DNA from 3 places in the Idiomarina sp. HB genome. Region 1 is predicted to be linked to each of the others. Evidence: predicted binding sites of a transcription regulator. Region 1 holds the regulator's gene; each other region holds the start of a gene.

Region 1 (7,777 bases):
AATTGAAGACGGGAAAATCACCACACCATTAAAAGGTGCAACACTTATTGGTAACGGACCAGAAGCCATGGCACAAGTGTCTATGGTTGGGAATGATTTATCGCTGGACGAAGGTGTGGGCGTTTGCGGTAAAGATGGGCAAAGTTTACCCGTAGGCGTTGGTCAGCCAACCCTGAAACTGGATTCAATGACCGTAGGTGGTACGGAATAACCGAACTGCCTGCGGCTAGGCAAGCAGTTCACGTAAATAGACGAAGAGTTGACGAGCGGCAACAGGCGGTTTTTGTTCCGCTTTTTGCTTCTCTGCAAGGCGGATTAACTGACGCAGTTTTTGGCGGTCAGCATGAGGATGCTCCTCAATAAATGCTTGCAGAGCGTCGTCGCCTTCATGCAGCAGCTTATCGCGAGTGGTTTCAATCTCGTGGAAGATAGAAGTCTGTTGCTGATGCGCATTTTTTAGATTATTTAAAGCTTGCTCAATAGGCGCAATATCACGTAAGCGCATGAGCTTGCCAATAAATTGAAGCTGGCGTCGGTAGCCTTCGTGCTTGTTGCGAATTTTATGGGCAAGTAAAACGGCATCGCGCAGCTCATCATCCAGTGGCATTTTTGCTAACTGGCTGTCGGTTAAATTGACAAGTTGAGTCCCAAGCTCCTGGCGTTCAGCCATTTCGCGTTTTTTTTGGGACTTGCTGACGAAGTCGTCAGATTGTTCAGGATTTTCGGCTGGGCGTTTAGGCATAAGTTCGATTCATTAGCGCTACAAAGCCGTCAGTTTAGCAGTGAGGAGAGTTTTTTGATAGTACAACTGAGTGACTTACAGGTTCAAATGAAGCAGGTAGAGACTGCGGTAAAAGAAGCGCTGCGTCTGGCTGAGGCCAAAGGTGTCAGTTCTGCCGAGTGCTCAATAAGCCACAGTTCAGGTATTTCAGTGGGCACACGCCTGGGAGAAGTTGAAACCGTAGAGTTTAATCAGGACGGTGCGCTGGGTATTAGCGTTTACCGTGGACACCAGAAAGGTTCGGCATCAACCACTGACCTGTCTGAGCAAGCAATTAGTGCGGCAGTTGATAAAGCCTGTGATATTGCTCGGTTCACTTCTCCGGATCCATACAATGGCTTGGCTCCGGCAGAATTAATGGCTACCGATGTGCCCGATCTGGACTTGTGCCACCCGGGTGATCAAAGTGCTGAGTACGCTATAAAGCAGGCTCTGGCTTGTGAGAAACATGCTTTGAATCTGGATGAGCGCATTGTTAATTCAGACGGCGCGCATTACGGCAGCCATACCGGCTTTCGGGTTTACGGTAATAGTCATGGTTTTATCGGTGGCTATTTACAGTCCCGGCATAACCTCAGTTGCGTTTTAATCGCCAAAGAGGGCGACAAAATGCAGAGAGACATGAGTTATTCTGTTGCGCGTAAGATGCAGGAACTTAAATCTGCCGAAAGCGTTGCCGAAGAAGCCGCTGCAGAAACCTTGTCCCGCTTAGGTGCACGCAAAGTACCAACCGCTAAAGTGCCGGTCATTTTCCGGGCAGACATTGCCGGAAGTTTGTTCGGACACTTGGTGAGCGCAATCAGCGGTGGCAATTTGTATCGTAAATCCAGCTTCCTGCTTGATCAGCTCGGTAAACAGGTACTGCCCGAGTGGCTTAATATTCAGGAAAAACCACACATTATTGGTGGCCTGGCGAGCTCGCCATTCGATGCAGAAGGTCTGGCGACAAAAGAGCAGAATATTATTACCGACGGTGTTTTGCAGACTTACCTGTTAGCCAGTTACGCCGCGCGTAAATTGGGTATGCAGCCAACCGGGCACGCTGGAGGTATTCACAATTGGCGAGTTACACAGCAGGATAATTCTTTAGCACAATTGTGCAAGAAAATGGGTACTGGTTTGCTGGTAACTGAGCTAATGGGCCAGGGCGTGAATATGGTCAACGGTGACTACTCACGTGGCGCCGCCGGCTTCTGGGTTGAAAACGGAGAAATTCAATATCCGGTAGAAGAAGTAACTATTGCCGGTAACTTAAAAGACATGCTGGCGAACATTGTTGCCATAGGTAATGACACCGATGAGCGCCATGCGCTGCATACCGGCTCTGTGTTGTTAGAGCAAATGAGTGTTGCCGGTAATTAAACTAAAAAGATTTAAGACAGTAATAAGGTTGCTGAGCCAAGGAAGGCAAAGATACCGACAACGTCAGTCACGGTTGTGAGGATAACCCCGCCCGCCAGAGCCGGATCAATATTAAAGCGCTTAAGAACAAGTGGTATGGTCGCACCGGCCAACGCGGCAGCTACCAGGTTCATCATCATTGCAAAGGCGATAATCCCACCGACTAACCAGTCTTGCTTCCACAGCGCGACGACAGCCGCAATCAGCACCGACCAAATAATGCCGTTTAAGAAACCAATAGCCAACTCTTTACCGATAAGCCATCGGGAGTTACTGGTTCCTATATGGCCCAGAGCCATACCTCGTATCACCAGCGTCAGTGTCTGACTACCAGCGATACCACCCATACTGGGCACAATGGTGTTCAGAATAGCCAGTACCGCCATTTGCGCTAAAATATCTTCAAATAAGGAACTGACCATAGCGGCGAGTAACGCCGTAACTAAGTTCACCGCCAGCCAGACTGTCCGGCGTCGGGTACTTTTTAATACGGGGGCGAAGGTATCTTCGTCATCTTCCAGACCCGCCATACTCAACATAGAGTGCTGGGCTTCTTCGCGAATAATATCGACCACGTCATCGATGGTAATACGACCGACAAGCTGCTGGTCACTGTCGACAACCGGCGCGGATACCCAGTCATGGCGTTCGAATAGCTTCGCGACCTCGGTTTCTTCCATATCGACGGGTATGGTCGTAATGTCAGACGACATAATCTCATCAATACGGCGGCTCGGGTCAACGGTCAGTAGTTGAGTCAGAGATATCTCACCGGTGACTTTTTCATTGCGGTCGACAACATAGAGTTTGTCTGTCGCTTCGGGCAGTTCGCCTTTAAGACGCAAGTAACGCAGGACAACGTCTATGGTGACGTCTGAGCGCAGGGTAATAGTATCGGTGTTCATGATACCACCAGCGCTGTCTTCGGCGTATGAGAGCGCTGTTTCCGCACGTTCACGGTCGCTCTCGTCCATGGACTTCAGAACTTCCTGATAGACTGGCTCAGGTAAGCCACGCAAAACGTAGGCCAGGTCATCGGTGTCCATGCCTTCGGTGGCAGCGGCAAGGTTCTCCGGTGCCATTTGGCGAATAATGTCTTTCTGAACTTCTTCGTTCAGTTCTTCAAGAATTTCACCGTGTTCTTCAACATCGACCAGTTTCCAGACAATGGAACGGCTTTTCGGTGGTGAAGACTCCAACAACAGTGCCACGTCACATGCCGGCATATTATGCAGCATACGGCGGGCAGCAACGAACATGCCATCGGACAGCGCGGAGTTAACCTCCTGGATGCGCTGCATGGCATATTCTTTGTCGGACAGTTCCGCAATCATGTTTATTCGTCTTCCTCGAAGCGATCTTCAAATAACGTACTAACAGCATCCAGCGCCGCTTGTGCATCTTTTCCTTCAGCACACACTTCAACAGATTTGCCCTGTTGACTGGCCAGTAGCATGAGACACATTACACTGGCGGCATTCACGCATTGTTCGCCTTGTCGCACCGTTATGGTTGAATCAAATTCTTGTGTTAATTGAGCCAACTTGGTTGCGGCGCGAGCATGCAGACCCAGTTTATTGCGAATAATCAGGTCTCTGCAAACTTTATCCATTTTGCTTTAACTCCCGGTGTCTGACCTGAACCTTTAGGTCTTTTTGTTCAAAGCGCTCGGCTAGCTGCTGAGAGATATAAACTGAACGGTGCTGACCACCAGTGCAGCCGGTGGCAATAGTCAGATAACTTCGGTTGCTGCGCTGAAAATGCGGTAACCAGGTGTCGAGAAAGTTTTCCAGCTGATAGATAAACTTAGTGACTAAAGGTTGTTGGCGGAAGAAGAGTTGTACATCGGTATCCAACCCCGTTAACAACTTTAGCTCAGGTTGCCAGTGTGGGTTCGGTAAAATTCGTGCGTCAAAAACAAAGTCGGCATCTTTGGGTAAGCCATATTTAAAGCCAAATGACTGAAAAACAATAATGAGTTTTTTATCTGCGCGGCCAAGCACACGCTCAGTAACCTGTTCGCTCAGCTGGTGCAGTGACAAGTCGCTACTGTCGAGACGCCAGGTGGCACGCTCCATAATAGGCTCAAGCATCTTATGCTCGGTTTGCAGCGCTTCCAGTAAAGGCAGTTCTTTTTGCGAGAGCGGGTGTAGTCGCCGGGTTTCACCGAAACGTTTTAATAAGGTGTTGTCGTCTGCATCAATGAACAGAATTTCGGGCTCTACGCCTTTAGGCAAAAAGTTGAGTGAGTCCAGCAGTTCTTCGGAGTGCTCGGGTAAGTTACGAACATCAATGCTAATGGCAATTTTCTGGTATTGCTCGATAACAGCATGGACTAACGTGGGTAGCAGGCTAATGGGTAAATTATCAACGCAGTAAAAACCTAAATCCTCAAGGACCCGCAACGCGATGGTTTTACCTGAACCGGAACGACCACTAACAATGATCAGTTGCATGGCGACTGCTCACCTTCGCCAATAAATAATTGGTATAAGTCTTTGTCGGAGTCAGCCTGGCGTAATGCACGTGTGCAGTCTTTGTCATTCATACGGCGAGCGACAGAAGCTAAAGTCTGCAGATGGTTTTCGTGTTCGGATTCTGGTACCAGAAGCGCGAATATAATATCGACGGGTTGGTTGTCGATAGAGTCAAACTCAATCGGCTCATCTAGCGTGAGTAATACCGCAACCGGGTGGTTAGCATTGGGTAATCGGCCATGAGGAATTGCGATACCTAAGCCAATTCCCGTACTGCCCAAACGCTCACGGTTCAATAGGCTCTCAAAAATGTCATGGCGGGTAATGCCGGACAACTTAGGAGCTACGATTTGACTAATGGTTTCAAGCAGTCTTTTTTTACTTGCGCCCTCGACTGCACACTTGGTGCAGTCGGGGCTTAACAATTCACTCAGTTGCATGGATTAATGTTGTTTCATTTTTTCTTTGTGTTTAATCACCTGACGGTCCAGCTTATTGATTAAACCGTCGATGGCCGCGTACATATCGTCGTGTTTTGCGTCGGCAAAAATTTCACCGCCATTCACGTGCAGCGTAGCTTCCGCTTTTTGAATCGTTTTTTCAACATTTAGGATGACGTGAACATTAGTAATGTGGTCAAAATGTCGTTCCAGCTTGGCAAATTTTGTGTCTACGTAGTCACGTAAAGCTTCGGTAATATCGATGTGGTGACCGGTCAAATTAATTTGCATAACGTCTTCCTTCTTGCAGTTAACAAAGTTACAAAAGACTTTTGCGTTGGCTCGATGATGGAATGTTTAACGATTCCCGATACTTCGCAATTGTCCTCCTTGCTACTTGGATACCTTGTTCAGCTATCAGTTCAGCAATTTTGCTGTCACTTAACGGTTTACTGCGGTTTTCTGCAGCGACCATCTTCTTAATTAAAGCACGTATTGCAGTGCTTGAACACTCACCACCGCCCTCAGTACTGACATGACTTGAGAAAAAGTATTTTAACTCAAACACGCCCCGCGGACAGTGTAAGTATTTCTGTGTTGTCACCCGCGAAATGGTGCTTTCGTGCATATCCACTGCTTCGGCGACATCGTTTAAAACCATAGGCTTCATGGCTTCTTCGCCATGCTCAAAAAAGCCCTGTTGGCGTTGCACTATGCAGTTGGCAACTTTTAGCAACGTGTCATTGCGACTTTCCAGGCTTTTTATAAACCAACGCGCTTCCTGCGTGTGGTTTTTTATGTACTGGCTGTCGGCTACTGACTTAGCTGCTTTACTCAAGGCCGCGTATTCTTCATTGACCTTTAATTTAGGTACGCTGTCGGGGTTCAATTCGACCATCCAACGCCCATTTTTTTTTGCCACAGCAACATCCGGAATGACATATTCAACGGGTTGTTGTGCAACTTGCTCACCCGGGTGGGGATGCAACTGCTGAATCAAGCGCATGGTTTGACGCAAGTCGTCTTCCGAGAGCTTTAACTTACGCTGAATGGTGCGAAAATCCCGGCTGCCCAGTAAATCCATATGTTCCGTCACTAAGCATAGAGCAACCTCTTTGTATTCAGTGTCGTCATTTAACTGTCGCAACTGAATGGCAAGACATTCGCTGACGCTACGCGCTCCAACTCCTATTGGGTCGAAATGCTGAATGCGTTTAAGCACCATGCAAACTTCTTCTGCTTCTACCTCTGGCAGGCGCACCGCTTCAATAATTTCATCAACATCGACCATTAGATAGCCGTTGTCGTCTATAGCTTCGATAATGGCTTCAGCTATGGCCGTGTCTTCGTCAGAAAAGTGGGAAAGCTGCATTTGCCAAAGTAAGTGATCTTGCAACGACTCACTGGTCGAGCCCTGGTAAACTTCAAAGTCACCGTCAAAAGACTTACCAGAGGACGCGGCCCCATTAACCGGTGTCTGGCTGGAGTAGGTGTCATCCCAACTGCTGTCTACCGGTAACTCGTCCGGCATTTCCTGAGTTTTTATAACGTCCGAGGTTTCTCGCTGACTGTCATCCCGCTCTTCGATATTTCGGGTTTCGGAGTTGTCAGCTTCGTTGCTGGCATCGCCTTCAACTTCTAATAGAGGATTACTGTCCAGTGCATCCTGAATTTCAGCCTGAAGATCGAGTGAGGAAAGCTGCAGCAGGCGAATGGCCTGTTGAAGTTGTGGCGTCATGGTCAGATGCTGACCAATTTTTAGCTGCAGACTTTGCTTCATAATGACTGTCCCGGTTTCACGTTATAAGGTGAACTGCTCACCGAGGTAAACGTCTTTAACCTGTTGATTCGATAATATACTTTCTGCATCCCCACTGGCAATAAGTTCGCCATGACTAACGATATAGGCGTGTTCACAAACCGATAGGGTTTCACGAACATTATGGTCGGTAATCAATACGCCAATACCGCGTTGCTTTAAATGCTCAATGATTTTTTTGATATCAATGACGGATATGGGGTCGACACCAGCGAAAGGCTCATCTAAAAGAATAAAAGTGGGCTCTGCTGCCAGGGCCCTGGCTATTTCAACCCGTCGGCGCTCACCGCCTGACAGACTCATTCCTTGGCTGTTGGCAATGTGCCCAATATTAAACTCTTCGAGTAAGGCATCGAGCTGTTCTTCTCTGTCGTTGTCTGATAACGCTTTGCGGGTTTCTAAAATGGCCATTAGGTTGTCACGTACCGTTAGCTTTCTGAAAATAGAAGCTTCCTGTGGCAGGTAACCAATACCTCTGCGTGCCCGCTCATGCATTGGCAGTAAAGTGAGGTCGTTATCATCCAGTAAAATCTGGCCTTTATCGCTGTTAACCAGTCCGACAATCATATAAAAGGTGGTTGTTTTACCGGCTCCATTAGGCCCTAGTAACCCAATAACCTGTCCCTGACTCACCTCCAGGCTAACGTCTTTAACAACCTGGCGACTTTTATAGCTTTTGGCTAAGTGTTTAACTCGTAAGGTTGCCATATTAAGGGTTCTCGTTATTTTTCTCGTTGGAGTCAGTTTTTGCCTTTGGCGTAAAAATGGTGATGACGCGACTGTCTTCTTCACCGGAACTGGTCGCGGTTATGGTTTGTTTGTCTAAATCATAGGTGATGAGATCACCACTGGAACTGCT
Region 2 (7,777 bases), on a different contig from region 1:
ACAAGAACTCCACGGTTATTCAGCGACCACGTTATAGCTTTGCCAGCCGCGATGACTACCTGTCTTTTATGTCGACAGCATCGCATGAGTTTGTTCACACCTGGAACGTAAAAGCATACCGCCCCAGTGGTTTAGTTCCTTATGACTATCAAAAAGAAAACTACACAGATTTATTTTGGATAGCAGAAGGCTCCACCAGTTATTTCCAGAATCATCTGTTGTTACACGCAGGCATTATGGAACCGTCAGAATACTTTGAACGTGTGGCCACAAGTATTGATCGGCACAAAGCGAAACCGGGGCGTGAAGAGATGTCGGTAGCTGAGGCGTCATTTGAAGCATGGATAGACCAATACGGTGACAGGGCTCATAACGATTCAGTTAATATTTATTCAGAGGGGGCGCTGGTTTCCTGGATGCTGGACAGTGAACTTCTGGAAACAACTGAAGGTGAAGTGAGTTACCGCGATGTTCATAATGAACTCTATCAGCGCTTTGATGCTGACCATGAAGGTTTTACTGCCGCGGATGTATTAACCATTCTAAAAGAGCTGACAGGCCGCTCCTGGCAGAACTGGTGGCAGAATAATGTTGAAACGCCTGCCGATATTCCGTTTGAAACCATGTTGGAACGAGTTGGTTTGGAACTGGTTTATGAGAAAGATGACGAGCCAGAAGTGTGGGCAGGCTGGAATGCTAATGACACAAGCGGCGGTATGGAACTGACTCGTGTTAGTAAAGGAAGCCCCGCGTGGGAAGCTGGCTTTACCCCCGGTGACGTTATTGTCGCCTTTGACGGACACAAAGTGGTTGATGGTCGTTTCAGCGATGCTTTTAAAGAGTATGAGGCAGGAGATTCTATAACCGTTACGTTTTTCCGTCGTGACCAGTTGCATGAAAAAACCTTGAGCGTAAAAGCAAAACCCGCCACAGATGCGAAAATTGAGCCTGTGGATGAGCCAACGGCTGAGCAACAGGCCCGGTTTCTTCAATGGTTACAAATTCCTCATCCTAATGCCTAAGGTTTTATTGTCGAGCCATGCGCTGCATCTGCAGCGCTGGTTCGAAGTCCGAACGAAATGGGTTTATGTCGAGGCCTCCGCGGCGAGTATAGCGGGCATAAACCGTCAGTTTTTTCATCCCCAGCGCCTTTAAGTCCTGATAAATACGTTCAACGCATTGTTCGTGGAATTCATTGTGGCGCCTGAATGAGACCAAATACGCCAATAATGACGCATGATCCAACTTGGGCCCCTGGTAATGAATATAGACGGATCCCCAGTCGGGTTGGTTCGTGATAAGACAGTTAGACTTCAACAGGTGACTGTGTAGCTTCTCTTCTGTCTCATTATGCTCCGTTATTAATAATGACGGCTGGTAGTCATATTGCGAAATTGTGATGTCCTGCTTATCAATACAAAGACCGGGAAAGGTTGCAATGGATTCACCTTCTAGCTCAGACAACGGCTTTAAGGTAACACTGACCCTGGCTCCGGCACATGCAGATAAGTCCTTTTCCATAACTACCTGAACCTCTTGCCAGGAGCCAAAATGAGAGTCATTGAAACTGTTTAAATAAAGCTTAAAGGACTTTGATTCAATGAGATTCGGACTTTCCGCAGGCACTTCAAAGTAACCGACAGCGACTTGTGGCAAGCCATTTGAGTTCAGCCAGGATATTTCGTAGCCAGTCCATAAGTCGACACCGGAAAAAGGCAGCTTACCAACAAGACCAATGGGCTCACGATTCAGCGAGCGGGGGACAGGTTGTAGCTGCTTCGGGTCATATTCACTCGGGTAGTCTGTGCTTTGCCCCAGCGATAAGTGGTCGAGTGCGTGCTTCTTTGGCATTTAAGTCGCTCCGTAAGTACAATGCCCTTATTGTAAATTTTCTTAGGTGTAAGTGCCAGATGAAGACGTTAGAAGAAACTATCGATGCCTTAATGGAGCGTTATCAAAATCAGGTTCCTGTCCGTTATACGGAGTATGTAGAAGAGTGGAGCAGTCCAATATATGGTGAGGTTATTGATGACGATACGGTTGAATGGACACCGTCTTTACAAGCTAAGCCTCTGGCTTTTGATGAGCTGGAAAAAGCCTTAGAAACAACCTTCCATGACAGCATTAAAGCGCTATTTGGGCGCTGGTATGCGGGCGACCTGGCGCTTTCTTATCAGGGACATCCGATACATTTATTACAGATCCAAAGTGAAGAAGATGGTGAGCGGTTGTTGGCAAATATAACCGGACATATTTTAATGAAACGCCGGTTAAAACAGCCAGAAACGGTGTTTATTGGGTTAGGAGTAGATAACGAAGACTTATTGTTGTCGATAGATAACCACAGCGGTGCTATTGGACTTGAATGGGTGGGGAAGGAACAGCATGAAGTCCTTGCCGACTCTTTGTCTGGGTGGCTCAATGAATGCGAGCCTAAAATTAGTGAAAATAACGATTAATTAGCAAATTAGCAAAACCTGAAAAATATAAAGCGCAATAAAAACATAGAGTTACGTTTTGGCCTGAAGCTTGCTTGAAATGAGCTGCTGAAAATATATTGAAGCAAACTTATTAATAAAATAATCAGGAGAATATGAAGCATGCTGAAAAGATCTTTATTGGCTGTTGCGTTGCTAAGCGCGTTAACTTTATCCGGTTGTGTTGTTGTAAAAGAGTCGAGTTACGATGGTAGTAGCGAAAAATATGAAGGGCAGCAGTCAGAGCAAAGAAACCGCTCTTCGATTGCGGCATTACCACCCTCGCTTTCGGTTAGCGAAGCCTTGAGCCGATTAGGAACTCCCGATTTTAATGACTCCTGGGAATCTGAACAACATCGATATCAGGTTTTGTATTATCGCACACACAGAAAGCATGCTGATGGTATGACGACCCGTGATGAATGCACAGCTATTGTGTTCATTGACGGTACCCTGGCAGGTACCGGAGAAATGGCTCTCGACAGGATCCCGAAAAATGGTTAACTTGGTGTTATAAAAAACTAACCAGTGGTTGTTATGCAAGGCTTAACCGAAAAAACAGAAAGTGAAATCGATAAGGCAAGTGAGAACAGCAGCGAGCATATTCAGGGAGAGCTTGTCTATCTTGTTGCCGAAGATCTTAAATTAGCGGCTTCGCTTTTGTTTCAGACTTACTATGACGATGAATTGTTGCAAAAGATTTTTCGGGCCGATAAGCCGGATTACGAAAAGCGTCTACGAGCCGCAATTCGTGAAGATCTGAATGCGTTTTGGGAAAGTGGACAACCCATTATTGGTATCCGTGACGGCGGCACACTATTAGGTGTCGCCTGTCTCACCCGTCCTGGTAAGAGCTTTGGTCCTGGCCGTTTTTGGCATTGGCGCATTAGTATGCTGCTGACTGCAGGTTTTTTAAGTACCCGACAGGTGCTTGAAAAAGAACGTCTTATTCAGCAAGCGATGCCCGATGTTCCCTACCATATGTTAGCTTTTATTGCCGTAGCGCCGCAGTATCAATCTCAAGGGGTAGGGCATTTATTGGTTGAGGCTGCTAAAACGGTATTTGAAGAAGATCCTGAATCGCAGGGCATTGCAGTCTACGTCACCCGCTCTGATTATCAGGCATTTTTCAAGAAGCGCGGTTACCGTTTGCAGGCCCAGATAGAAGTTGAAAAGCTACCCGGTGAAGTACTCTTTTACCCTAGGCAAGAAGATTAAAGCTAATGAGTTATTCCAGTTTTAAAGAGTTTTACCCTTACTACTTGCAAGAGCACTCTGACAAGCGTTGTCGGATCCTACATTATATTGGCAGCACCCTGGTGTTGGCTGTGTTAGTTTACGCTTTGGTTAGCGCTAACTATTGGTGGTTGCTGGCTTTGCCGGTTATTGGTTATGGATTTGCCTGGCTGGGTCACTTTGTGTTTGAGAAGAATAAGCCAGCCACTTTTCAGTATCCTTTATATAGCTTACTGGGTGACTGGGTTATGTATAAAGATGCCTGGGTTAAATTATTGACCGGGAATTCGAAACGGCGGTAATTCAACACCAACTAAGCGCTGGTTATGAAGAGTCAGTTCTCCTTCATAACGAGTTTCTCCGTCGCTGCTAAACCCCATTTTAAATGTACTTCGCCAGCCCGGTTGGCTTCCTTTAAAAGACCATCGGGTATCCTCACGACGAATATCCAGAAACTGCAAACCTTGTTGTTTACAATAAAAAACCGCGTGTTTCTGCGCGCTTTCCGACTGCTGGCGGTGTTGCCAGAAAACCCATATTGCGGTTGCCAACCCGAGAAAAACAATAACATCAAGTAAGTTCATCAAGCGCTCCGGGTTTGCTGTTTTAATCGGTTTAAAGCTTCGCCAACGGCTTCCGACTGTTTCTGCTGTGCCAATATGGACAGAAGCAGGGGACGTATATCCGGTAAGGCAATAATATCCTGAAATAACGCATCAAACAGGGCGTTATCCAGTGAAGCGATTGCATCTAAATAGCTTAACAAGCTGTGCTCATCGTTAAGTACGGGCCATAATCGGGCGGCGACAACAACCAGTTGGTCAGCGTTTGCATCAGGAATGGTCTCGTTGACGGACTTTTGTACGCGCGGGTGAGCCGCAACGGAAGCTAACGCTCTCAGGCTGTCTGTACAAAGCATTGCATCATTACTCTTAACATACTCAAGTAATGAATCTCGTAGTCGTGGCGTGATGTTTTGCTGTTCAAGGGCAACGGCGAGCGGCTGCCTTACCGCTTTAGGGTAAGTCGAAAAATGTGTTGCTATGGCTTCGCTCAGTTCCGGCAGTTGCTCTAATCGGGCTGCACAGTCGTGCAGGCCTTGTAAGCCAATTTGCTGCCAGTCAATATCAGCTTTTGGGTGTTTTAAATAGGCTTCAGCTGTTTCAAAGTGAATTGAGGGTGACAGTTTTAGCTGACGCTGAACCCGTGCATGCAACGCAGCCCGCTGATGCTCATTCGGAGTGAGTAAATAAGGATTCTGCTGCAGTTGCTTTTGTTGCTCCTCGGTCATCTCACCGGTAATTTCGTGGCCTAATGCGTTAATCACATATTCAAGGTATTGATTACGTGCCGCTAAATTTAAAAGCCCACGCTCATCCAGAGGGAATTGCAAAAACCAGATGAAAGGCTGCTGATCATGCTGTTTATGCTGAAACAATATCGCCAGTTGAGCCTGTCTGGCTATCGGGTAGGGGTAAGGACGTTGTTGGTGCTCAATAGCAGCAAAGTCATCCTGAGACAGTTCAGTAAGGCATCTGCCAATATCAAAAATTTTGTACTCTGCTTGGCCGGCTTGCAAAAACTCACCCAAGGTGGTGATGGTCGGTGCTGACACAGGCGCTCCCTTTTTGCTTGAATTTTAAGGCGTATTAAATCACTATGGCGCCATTATATCGGTTTATACAATGATGTGGTAACGGAGTCTGATATGGAGCAGTATCAGAAAGCCGCTCGATTACTTGATAGAATAGAGCGCGAACTGAACAGTCTTGGCTTATGGCAGTCTCACCAGCCTCCCGTGCAGGCTTTGGAAAGTCAGCAGCCTTTTGCCGTTGATACGCTGGAGTTTCATCAGTGGCTGCAATTTATTATGTTGCCGCGGATGTGGTCTCTGGTCGACAGTCAACGACCTTTGCCTGAGGGCGTCGCGGTTAGTCCAATGGCTGCTCATACCTACCGTAACGAGCTTGAACAATACGAACAACTTATCGCTTTAATCCGTGAGTTTGATGTGCTGCTAAGTGGCACTGACCCTCTGCAGGAAGACGTCTAACGGTGAAGCAGTTAGAACTTGTTTATCAAGACGAACATTTAGCTGTTATTAATAAACCCAGTGGCTTACTGGTTCACCGAAGCCGCATAGCAAGCGGTGCCCGTGAATTTGCTATGCAAATGCTGCGAAACCAATTGGGGCGTCATGTCTACCCTGTGCATCGGCTGGACAGGCCAACGTCAGGGTTACTCATCTTTGCTCTTAGTAGTGATATCGCACGAACTTTGACTGAACAGTTAACCGCTCGTGAGGTAAGAAAAACCTATCATGCGGTCGTCAGAGGTTATGTAGCTGAAAGCGGTACTATTGATTACGCGCTAAAAGAAGAACTGGATAAATTAGCGGACGCTGACGCCGATACCGATAAAGAAAAACAGCCGGCGGTGACGCATTATAAATGTTTAAAGCAGGTTGAATTGCCTTATAAAGTCAGCAAAAAGCACGATACCACGCGTTATTCATTGGTTCAGTTACAACCAGAAACGGGACGTAAGCACCAGTTACGCCGACACATGGCACATATTAGGCATCCCATTGTCGGTGATACAAACCATGGTGATGGACGGCATAATAACTTTTTTCGCGAGCACTTTAATTGCCACCGTTTACTGCTGGCAGCGACTGGACTTAGCTTTAAACATCCGGTCAGTGGCGAGTCCATCAATTTGGAAATACCACTGCCGGATGAGTTTCACCAGCCATTTCTTAAGTAAAAGTTATTCCGCGCTGCGTAGCAGGGCATTGATACCCACTTTGGCACGAGTTTTAGCATCAACCCGCTTAACAATGATGGCAGCGTAAAGGCTGTGCGTTCCGTTTGCAGAAGGCAATGAACCTGGTACAACAACGGAACCTGAAGGTACACGACCGTATAGAATGCGATCATTTTCGCGGTCATAAATGCGTGTGCTCTGGCCAATGTAAACGCCCATTGAAATAACAGCGCCTTCCTCAACAATAACGCCTTCAACAATTTCTGAACGTGCACCAATAAAGCAGTTGTCTTCGATGATGGTCGGGTTGGCTTGCAGTGGCTCTAATACACCACCGATACCCACGCCACCTGAAAGGTGCACATTTTTACCGATTTGTGCGCAGGAGCCGACAGTAGCCCAGGTATCAACCATAGTGCCTTCGCCAACATAGGCTCCAATATTTACGTATGACGGCATAACAACGACATTGCGGCCAATAAAGGCGCCTTTACGGACCATCGCCGGCGGTACAACACGCATGCCTTCGGCACGGAAACGAGCACTGTCATAATCAGCAAATTTAGCCGGAACTTTGTCCCAGAAACGTGTTTCGCCGCCTTCAATTAGGTCATTGTCGTTTAAACGAAACGACAGCAGAACGGCTTTTTTCAGCCATTGGTGAACAACCCACTCGCCCGAAATTTTTTCAGCGACTCGCAACTCACCGCGGTCAATCTCGTCAATGACGTAGCGAACTGCTTCACGCAAGTCGTCATTTTCAGTATGGGCGTTGAGCTGATCACGTTGTTCAAATGCATCGATGATGCGTTGTTTTATGTTTTCCATGATAAGGATTTAAAACTCCAGGTCTTTGATAATTTGTTTTTTTAACGTTTGTTTCTGCTTGTCGTCCAAAGCGGTTTGTTGCTCCGTGGTGACAATGAATAAATCTTCTGCCTGCTCGCCTATGGTGGTAATTTTTGCGGCAAGTAAGGTGACATTTTGTTGCTGTAAAATAGCCGCAAGTTTAGCAATAAGGCCGGGTCTGTCCAGAGTTACTAGCTCAAAGGTTGTGCGACCGTGATGCTTACTTGGTATAAATGTCACTTCTGTGGCGACTGAAAAGTTTTTCATGCGCCGTGACAAGGGGCGTTTTGTACTGGGGACAGGTATGCGTTTATGCAGAACGTCCAGCAATTGTTGTTTGACTTCTTCAATGCGCTGCGGTTCTGTCAATGGCTTGCCGTCCCGTTGCAGCACAACGAAAGTATCCATGACAAAACCGTCACGGGTGGCAAGGATTTGTGCATCCAGAA
Region 3 (7,777 bases), on a different contig from region 1:
ACAATTTTATAAATTGACGGTCACTTCATTTAATCCTGTGACAACAGCCTGTACCGATTTGTTCGACCGTGCGTTTTCAACAACCACTGATTCACCTTTAAGGCCATCAGCCAATGCCCTTCCGGCAGCAGTAATTCGCAATGTTTTATCCTGAGCTACTATTGTAACGCTTTGGCCCTCACATACAAGACAGGTGTCGCTGGCGCTTATTGCTTGCCCTGCGCTAATGCGCTTTTTAATGCGAGCGCCCACTAAAGCTGTCATGTCAGTGAATACATTGGAGCGCACACGATTAAGGTCAACTTCAGAATAAACTAAGTCACTCTCGCTTATCATTTGCCCCGGCGACATTGGAGAAGCAGCTGTAACGACATTTTTATAATGATATATACGGACAGGCACGTAAGTTCGCCAGTGAGCGGCTGCAGTGCACTCTATTTCAATTGTCGTGTAACTGTCTAAAGTCGCGTTATTGGCTAAATCAACTTTCGGTTGTTGTGGACAGACTTTTGGCGTCATGCGAGGGTCAAGGTTATTCGCAACAACTTCCACGCGTCCGTTATCAGGGGCTGATACTCTTTGCTCTACGTAATTGTGAGCCAACTCCTGTAGGGCTTTATAATCAAAGCGCAGGCTCTGCTTTTTACTGGTTTCATCCGCGTTAGCCGAGTCTATACCGGTAAACACTGCAGCGAAAATAAAAAGCGAACTGATCAGTAGCGATTTACGTACTATCATAAAAATTCCTGATGTTATTCGTTAAGGTTCTCTGGTCGAGTGCCGAAAAAAACGGTATAACGTCAAAAGTTCGGCAGTTCGATGGTTTCAGTATGGTTGTTGTTGATGTAAGCAAGTACCGTGCCGAAGTAGAGGTCCCCTGCCATATAACAGGAGTGAATAATGGCCAGTATTCTTGATTCAGTGAATCAGCGCACACAAATGGTCGGACAAAACCGGCTTGAACTTTTAATGTTTAACCTTAATGGCAGGCAGCGGTTTGGCATTAACGTATTTAAGGTGCGTGAAGTTCTGCCTTGTCCTAAACTGACCGCTATGCCTCGGCGAAACCCTCTTATTCGAGGTGTTGCGCACATTCGGGGGCAGGCTATTTCCATTATTGACTTAAGTATGGCGACTGGTGGACCCGAGTTAACCGGTATTGAAAATCGCTTTGTAATTATTGCGGAGTACAATCGAACCATTCAGGGGTTCCTGGTGGGTGGAGTTGACCGCATTATTAATATTAACTGGGAAGATGTCATGCCACCGCCGAAAGGCACAGGAAGGGGCGCTTACTTAACAGCCGTTACTCAAATTGAGGATGAGCTGGTTGAGATTATCGATGTTGAGCGAATCCTTGCTGACATTATGCCAACCAATATGGACGTCAGCGACGATGTTGCCAATGCGCCAATCAACGTGGCAAAAGAAGATTTAACCATCTTAATTACTGATGACTCTTCAGTTGCCCGTAATCAGATCAAACGAGCGTTGCAGTCTTTAGGAATTTCGTTAGAGGTTAAGAAGAACGGTAAAGAAGCTTTAGACTATTTAAAAGAGAAGTCCAAAGAGGTTGGGGGGCTTGTGCATCCTCATGTTCCGGTATTAGTTTCTGACGTTGAGATGCCGGTAATGGATGGGTATACCTTAACCGCAGAAATAAAGGCTGACCCAAATTTGCGTGATGTTCACGTTATTTTGCATACATCATTGAGTGGCGTCTTTAATCAGGCTATGGTGAAGAAAGTTGGAGCCGATGATTTTATTGCAAAATTTCATCCGGATGAACTAGCGACCGCTGTTCAAAAATGGCTTAATACGGTTGTAGACTGACGTTTTACGTCAGGTGAGATATCGGACCTGGCGTGAACGTCAGGCTACGAAACAAAAACCGAAATGGAAGTAGTTTATATAACGTGTTGAATCGCGAATTAAGTTTATCGGAATATCAGGAATTTCGTCAATTTCTGGAGCATCAGTGCGGAATTGTACTGGGTGAGAGCAAACTCTACCTGGTGAAGAGTCGTTTAGGCCCTTTGATGGGGCGTTTTAATGTCGACTCTTTAGCTGAGCTGGTAAAACGTTCAATGAAAATTAGTGAACGTGCTTTACGTGCTGCGGTAATTGACGCAATGACCACCAATGAGACTTTGTGGTTCCGTGACACTTATCCGTTCGAAATTCTGAGTAATCGAATCTTCCCCGAATATAAAAATCATTCCGGACCTTTAAAAATATGGTCGGCTGCCTGTTCATCAGGACAAGAGCCGTATTCTATTGCGATGACGTATTTAGAGTATAAGGCGAAGAGTCCCGGCGCATTGCGTGCCGGAATAAAGGTAACGGCTACGGATATTTCGAATAAGGTTCTGGAGCAGTGTGGCATCGGAGAATATGACAGCCTTGCTTTGGCCCGCGGCTTGTCAGCAGAGCGACGTAAAAAGTTTTTCACCGACGCCGCAAGTAAGCCTGGTTCTATGAAAATAAAAGATGAACTTAAGCAATTCATTCACTTTCGCCATCTGAACTTATTGGACAGCTATTCTTTGTTGGGTAAGTTTGACGTAATTTTTTGCCGCAATGTCCTTATTTACTTTGCCCCGGAAGTAAAGCGGAAAATTATTGCCCAATTTCGGCAATCACTAAACCCCGGTGGCTATCTTTTCCTGGGTGCCTCAGAGTCTATTTCCGGACTCACCGACGATTTTGAAATGATCCGCTGCCAGCCCGGCATTATTTACAGAAGAAAATAGCCTGCCGCAGAGCATACCCGCTAAAAACCTTTTCTAATTAAACTGGCACGCTTCCTGCATTGTCTTCACCATCGAACACTGTGGAGACAAAAATATGGCACTTTCCATGGATAAACTTATGGGAATACAGCAACACACGCTGGGTATACGTACTCAACGAGCGGAGCTTATTGCCAATAATATCGCCAATGCCGACACCCCGGGCTACAAGGCCAAAGGTCTGGACTTCCAGCAAGCGTTGCAACAAGCGCAGCGTGGTATGGAAAACCATAAAATGGCACGCACCCACGAAAAACACTTCAGCGTTGAGATAAAACCTCAGGGTACAGAGAAGTTCCGAGTTCCATCACAGCCGGATACCGGTGACGGTAATACCGTTGATGTGCAGTTGGAACAAAACTTGTATGCACAAAATGCACTGGAATATGAAATGACCATGAACTTTCTCGACGGCCGTATTAGTGGCGTGAAGAAAGCCTTGGGCGGACAAGGGAGATAATAAGTCATGAGTCTGTTTAATATTTTTAATGTGACCGGTTCTGCCATGAGTGCGCAGTCAGTAAGACTGAACACAACGGCAAGTAACCTGGCCAATGCCAACTCGGTAAGTAGCAGTATTGATGAAACCTACCGAGCGAGAAACCCGGTTTTCGCAACGGCTTTAGCGGATGCCAGAGGGGATTATAAAGGTAACAGCCTGACTAATCAGACTCAGGCAGGACAGGCCGCCGGCGTTAAGGTTTTGGGAATCGTTGAAAGCCAGGACCCACTACAAATTGAATATGCTCCAAATCATCCTATGGCTGACGAGAGTGGCTACATCTATCGGCCTAACGTTAACACTATGGAAGAGATGGCAAATATGATTTCGGCTTCGCGTTCCTACCAGACAAATGTGCAGGTAGCGGACACTGCCAAAACAATGACACAGCGTTTATTGCGTCTGGGTCAAGGGTAAGCAGGAGATAACAAATGGAAGGCGTAAGCAATAATTCCTACATCGATGGCATGAAGTGGAAGAAGGATGAAGGTGCCGAGTATGCTGATCCGGATGAACAGCAAAAGCTCGAGCAGGAAGACTTCTTCAAGCTGTTAACCGAGCAGTTGAATATGCAAGACCCGTCTAAGCCGGTTGAGAATGATCAAATGATTGCTCAGATGACCAGCTTTACCATGGCGGAAGGTATCAGTGGCTTGTCGGATCGTTTTGACCAGTTTGCAAATGATATGACTTCAAATCAGGCGTTACAGGCTTCAACTATGGTTGGTCGCAAAGTTCTGGTGCCGACAGACCAGGCCAACCTTGAGTCAGGCGCTGGAGTTACGGGAATGATAGCAACCCCGCAGTCAGCCCAGAATGTGAAAATTAATATTAAGGACTCAACCGGAGCCTTGGTTAAAACCATTAATTTGGGAGATATGCCTCAAGGCACGAAAGAGTTTGAGTGGGACGGAACAATGTCTGACGGCTCGGAAGCTCCGGCTGGAAATTATTCCTTCTCGGTAAATGCCAGTGTCGGTGGCCAGACTGAAGAATTACCCATACAGATGCACGCTCGCGTGCAAAGTGTCAGCACCGGCGGTGATCGCGGTGTGGTTTTGAATCTTAAAGGATTAGGTGGCATCAAGCTTTCTGATGTGACTGAAATTAGCTAACAGGTGAGGTGACTTATGTCATTTAATATTGCACTCAGCGGAATCAACGCATCGCAGAAAGATCTGGATACGACCGCGAATAATATTTCAAACGTGAAAACAACGGGCTTTAAACAGTCCCGCGCAGAGTTTGCGGACGTTTATGCGACGAGCATTTTTAACGCAGGTAACACAAAAGTGGGTGACGGTGTTTTAACCTCATCGGTGGCGCAGCAGTTTAGCCAGGGAACACTGGACTTCACTGAAAACTCGTTGGATATGGCTATTTCAGGTAACGGCTTTTTTGCGACTACCGATGGCCTTGGTTCGCGTGATATGACTTATACCCGTTCAGGTGCTTTTAAGTTAAACGATGACAAGTTCATCGTTGATAACCAAGGTAACTATCTACAGGGCTACCAAGTTGACCGTAACAGTGGTACCGCATCATCGGTGGCTTTGGCTACGACTCAACCTATTCGTATTCCGGATGTAGCTGGTGCACCGCAAAATACCGATAATGTCTTTACTGCTTTTAACGTTGATGCGCGTCGCTCACCGATAGATGGCGCTGCTAACCCATTTGATCCTGATACACCAAGTACGTATCACAGCTCTACTTCTGCAACTATCTATGATTCATTAGGTGAGTCACATACATTATCGACTTACTATGTGAAGCGGGATAATAACCAATGGGACGTTTACGCCACTTTTGATGGTGATGAAATCGACTTAGCTCCGACGGGAACAGCGGTAGCATCCCCTGATACCTCAATTAATGGCAACTCAGGGTTACGCCTAACCTTTTTAGGAAACGGTGAGCCGGATGTTCCAGCCGGACAAACGACGTTTGATCCCGGTTCAATTGACTTGTCAGGTAATAACGCCGCGGGCGACCCGTATTTAAACAACGGTGCAGATGCCCAAACGGTCCAGTTTAACTTCCAGGATCTTTCGGGTACTACCAGTCCTACTCAGTTTGCTTCAGATTTTGAGGTGACTAACCTTGATCAGGATGGCAGCACAGTTGGACGCTTAACGAACGTGGATATTGATAAGTCAGGTTTAATTGCGGCAACTTACTCTAATGGTGATGTTCAGTACCTGGGTCAGGTTTCCATTGTTCGCTTTGCTAATGAACAAGGCCTGACGCAAATTGGTGGTACCAAGTGGCGTGAGAGCATTGACTCGGGCGAGCCGCTTTCTGGTGAAGCGAATACCGGTACTTTTGGTGGTATTGAAGCTTCTGCGCTTGAAAACTCAAACGTTAACCTGACCAAAGAGTTGGTTGACTTAATTACAGCGCAACGTAACTTCCAGGCAAACTCACGTTCGCTTGAAGTTAATAACACCATTAATCAGACCATTCTTCAGATTCGTTAATCGCTTTTATCTGTCGATTAAAAAGACGCCTTCGGGCGTCTTTTTTTGTTTCTGGCATGAAATCTGCATTATCAAACGCATATGACAAAATTTTGGCTGGAGGTCAGCTATGGACAAGATGCTATGGGTAGCGATGAGCGGCGCAAAGGAGAATATGAACTCCGTTGCCGTACGCGCCAATAACTTAGCTAACGCCAATACCACGGCATTTAAAGCCGACTTACAACAGGCAAGGGCAATGCAGGCCTTTGGTGAAGGTTTGCCGACTCGTGTGTTTTCTATGACAGAAAGCCCGGGGCAAAACTTTGCCAGTGGGGCAATACAGGCGACCGGACGTAACATGGATGTTGCGATTAAAGACCAGGGCTGGATTGCGGTCGACGACGGTAATGGCAATGAGCGTTACACCCGAAATGGCAGTCTGGAAGTTGGCACCGATGGCATGTTGAAAAACTCCAATGGTCAGACGGTATTGGGTGACAATGGCCCTATTTTTGTGCCGATGCCGATTGATAATTTGGTTATAGGCTCGAACGGGAATGTGTCGATTCGTCCAATGGGCGCGCCGGCAGATGCTATGGAGGTGGTTGACCGGATTAAGCTGGTGAATCCACCGAACGGCAACATAGAAAAAGGTAATGATGGCCTGTTTAAGCTAAAAGATGGCCAGCAGGCTTTTGCGGATGCCAACGTGAAACTGGAAATTGGCGCTCTGGAAGGGAGCAATGTCAATAGTGTCGAAGAAATGACACATATGATTGCACTGCAGCGCCAGTATGAAATGAACGTCAAATTAATGAAGACGGCCGATGAGAACGCACAGCGCTCAGAATCGCTGATGAGAATGAGCTAATCGTAGCCCGAGGAGAAACACTATGAACCCAGCATTATGGATAAGTAAAACCGGACTGGATGCGCAGCAACGCGATATTTCAGTCATTTCCAACAACCTGGCGAACTCCAGCACGATTGGCTTTAAGAAAAGCCGGGCGGTGTTCGAAGATTTGCTGTACCAAAACATTAATCAGCCAGGCGGTCAGTCCGCACAGGACACTGAGCTACCTAATGGTTTGATGCTTGGTGCCGGTACCAAAGTAGTTGCAACGCAAAAAGCACATACCCAGGGTAATGTTCAGACAACGGACAACTCACTGGATGTGATGATTGACGGCAAAGGCTTCTTTCAGGTGTTGATGCCGGATGGAAACATTTCCTATACCCGTAATGGTCAGTTTTCACTGAACGAAGAAGGTGAAATGGTAACGTCAGGTAACGGTTATACCATAGAGCCGGCTATCCAGATTCCTGAAGACGCGATGTCGGTCAGTATTTCGCAAGAAGGTGAAGTAACGGTTACTCAACCGGGCAACCCGGACAATGTTGTTGTCGGGCAGCTTAACCTGGTTAACTTTATTAACCCGGCGGGCTTACAACCTATGGGTCAGAATTTATATAAAGAGACAGCCGTAAGTGGTGCGCCTTTAGAAGCCGTTCCGGGTGTTGACGGAATGGGGAATACCATTCAAGGCGCGCTGGAAACCTCAAATGTGAATGTAACTGAAGAGCTGGTGAATCTGATTGAAAGCCAACGGGGTTACGAGATGAATTCAAAAGTGATTTCTTCTGTAGACCAGATGTTGAGCTATGTGAATCAGCAGCTTTAATTGAATAAATAGCGGGTGAGTCTATGCGTTTTTTACTTTTTACTTTAACAACGTTGGTCATGGCGGGGTGTGCGCAAACGCCACATAAACCGATGCCAAATGACCCATATTACGCACCCGTATTACCGGAAGAGCGTGCCCAGCCCGTTGTACCAACAGGCTCTTTATTTCAGGACGCTTACGCAGACAACCTGTATTCCGATATTAAAGCGCGGCGGTTAGGCGACATTATTACTGTGACGCTACAGGAACAGACAACGGCCAGCAAAACGGCAACCACTGAAACCTCAAAAGAGAGTTCGGCAGAACTCGGCGCACCAACGATGTTTGGGCGTGACA

Evidence for each region. Region 1 encodes sigma-54, which starts transcription at its own class of promoters, with help from an activator protein. Its sites were predicted from a motif close to GTTGGCACGNNNNTNGNNT; they were not measured.
Region 2: a site for sigma-54 is predicted at 2,517-2,535, ahead of VBY75_RS01470 (DUF3192 domain-containing protein). Genes of this name have one in related genera too.
Region 3: a site for sigma-54 is predicted at 5,825-5,843, ahead of VBY75_RS05520 (flagellar basal body rod protein FlgF). Genes of this name have one in related genera too.

The regions. Positions count from the first base shown of each region.
Region 1 is NZ_JAYLVU010000002.1:409,893-417,669, forward strand. It holds gene tldD (metalloprotease TldD) at 1-211, shown strand, start outside; gene yjgA (ribosome biogenesis factor YjgA) at 227-742, opposite strand; gene pmbA (metalloprotease PmbA) at 797-2,143, shown strand; gene mgtE (magnesium transporter) at 2,155-3,516, opposite strand; gene VBY75_RS07755 (HPr family phosphocarrier protein) at 3,519-3,794, opposite strand; gene rapZ (RNase adapter RapZ) at 3,787-4,638, opposite strand; gene ptsN (PTS IIA-like nitrogen regulatory protein PtsN) at 4,629-5,099, opposite strand; gene hpf (ribosome hibernation promoting factor) at 5,103-5,390, opposite strand; gene VBY75_RS07775 (RNA polymerase factor sigma-54) at 5,419-6,879, opposite strand; gene lptB (LPS export ABC transporter ATP-binding protein) at 6,901-7,626, opposite strand; gene lptA (lipopolysaccharide transport periplasmic protein LptA) at 7,628-7,777, opposite strand, start outside.
Region 2 is NZ_JAYLVU010000001.1:289,446-297,222, forward strand. It holds gene VBY75_RS01455 (M61 family metallopeptidase) at 1-1,022, shown strand, start outside; gene queF (NADPH-dependent 7-cyano-7-deazaguanine reductase QueF) at 1,027-1,851, opposite strand; gene syd (SecY-interacting protein) at 1,911-2,459, shown strand; gene VBY75_RS01470 (DUF3192 domain-containing protein) at 2,601-2,981, shown strand; gene VBY75_RS01475 (GNAT family N-acetyltransferase) at 3,015-3,695, shown strand; gene VBY75_RS01480 (DUF962 domain-containing protein) at 3,701-4,015, shown strand; gene VBY75_RS01485 (DUF3301 domain-containing protein) at 3,986-4,297, opposite strand; gene VBY75_RS01490 (DUF3549 family protein) at 4,297-5,328, opposite strand; gene VBY75_RS01495 (YqcC family protein) at 5,422-5,766, shown strand; gene truC (tRNA pseudouridine(65) synthase TruC) at 5,769-6,479, shown strand; gene dapD (2,3,4,5-tetrahydropyridine-2,6-dicarboxylate N-succinyltransferase) at 6,483-7,307, opposite strand; gene glnD ([protein-PII] uridylyltransferase) at 7,317-7,777, opposite strand, start outside.
Region 3 is NZ_JAYLVU010000001.1:1,107,742-1,115,518, reverse strand. It holds gene flgA (flagellar basal body P-ring formation chaperone FlgA) at 7-738, opposite strand; gene VBY75_RS05550 (chemotaxis protein CheV) at 901-1,833, shown strand; gene VBY75_RS05545 (CheR family methyltransferase) at 1,917-2,753, shown strand; gene flgB (flagellar basal body rod protein FlgB) at 2,848-3,252, shown strand; gene flgC (flagellar basal body rod protein FlgC) at 3,259-3,711, shown strand; gene flgD (flagellar hook assembly protein FlgD) at 3,726-4,409, shown strand; gene flgE (flagellar hook protein FlgE) at 4,425-5,774, shown strand; gene VBY75_RS05520 (flagellar basal body rod protein FlgF) at 5,884-6,627, shown strand; gene flgG (flagellar basal-body rod protein FlgG) at 6,650-7,438, shown strand; gene flgH (flagellar basal body L-ring protein FlgH) at 7,462-7,777, shown strand, end outside.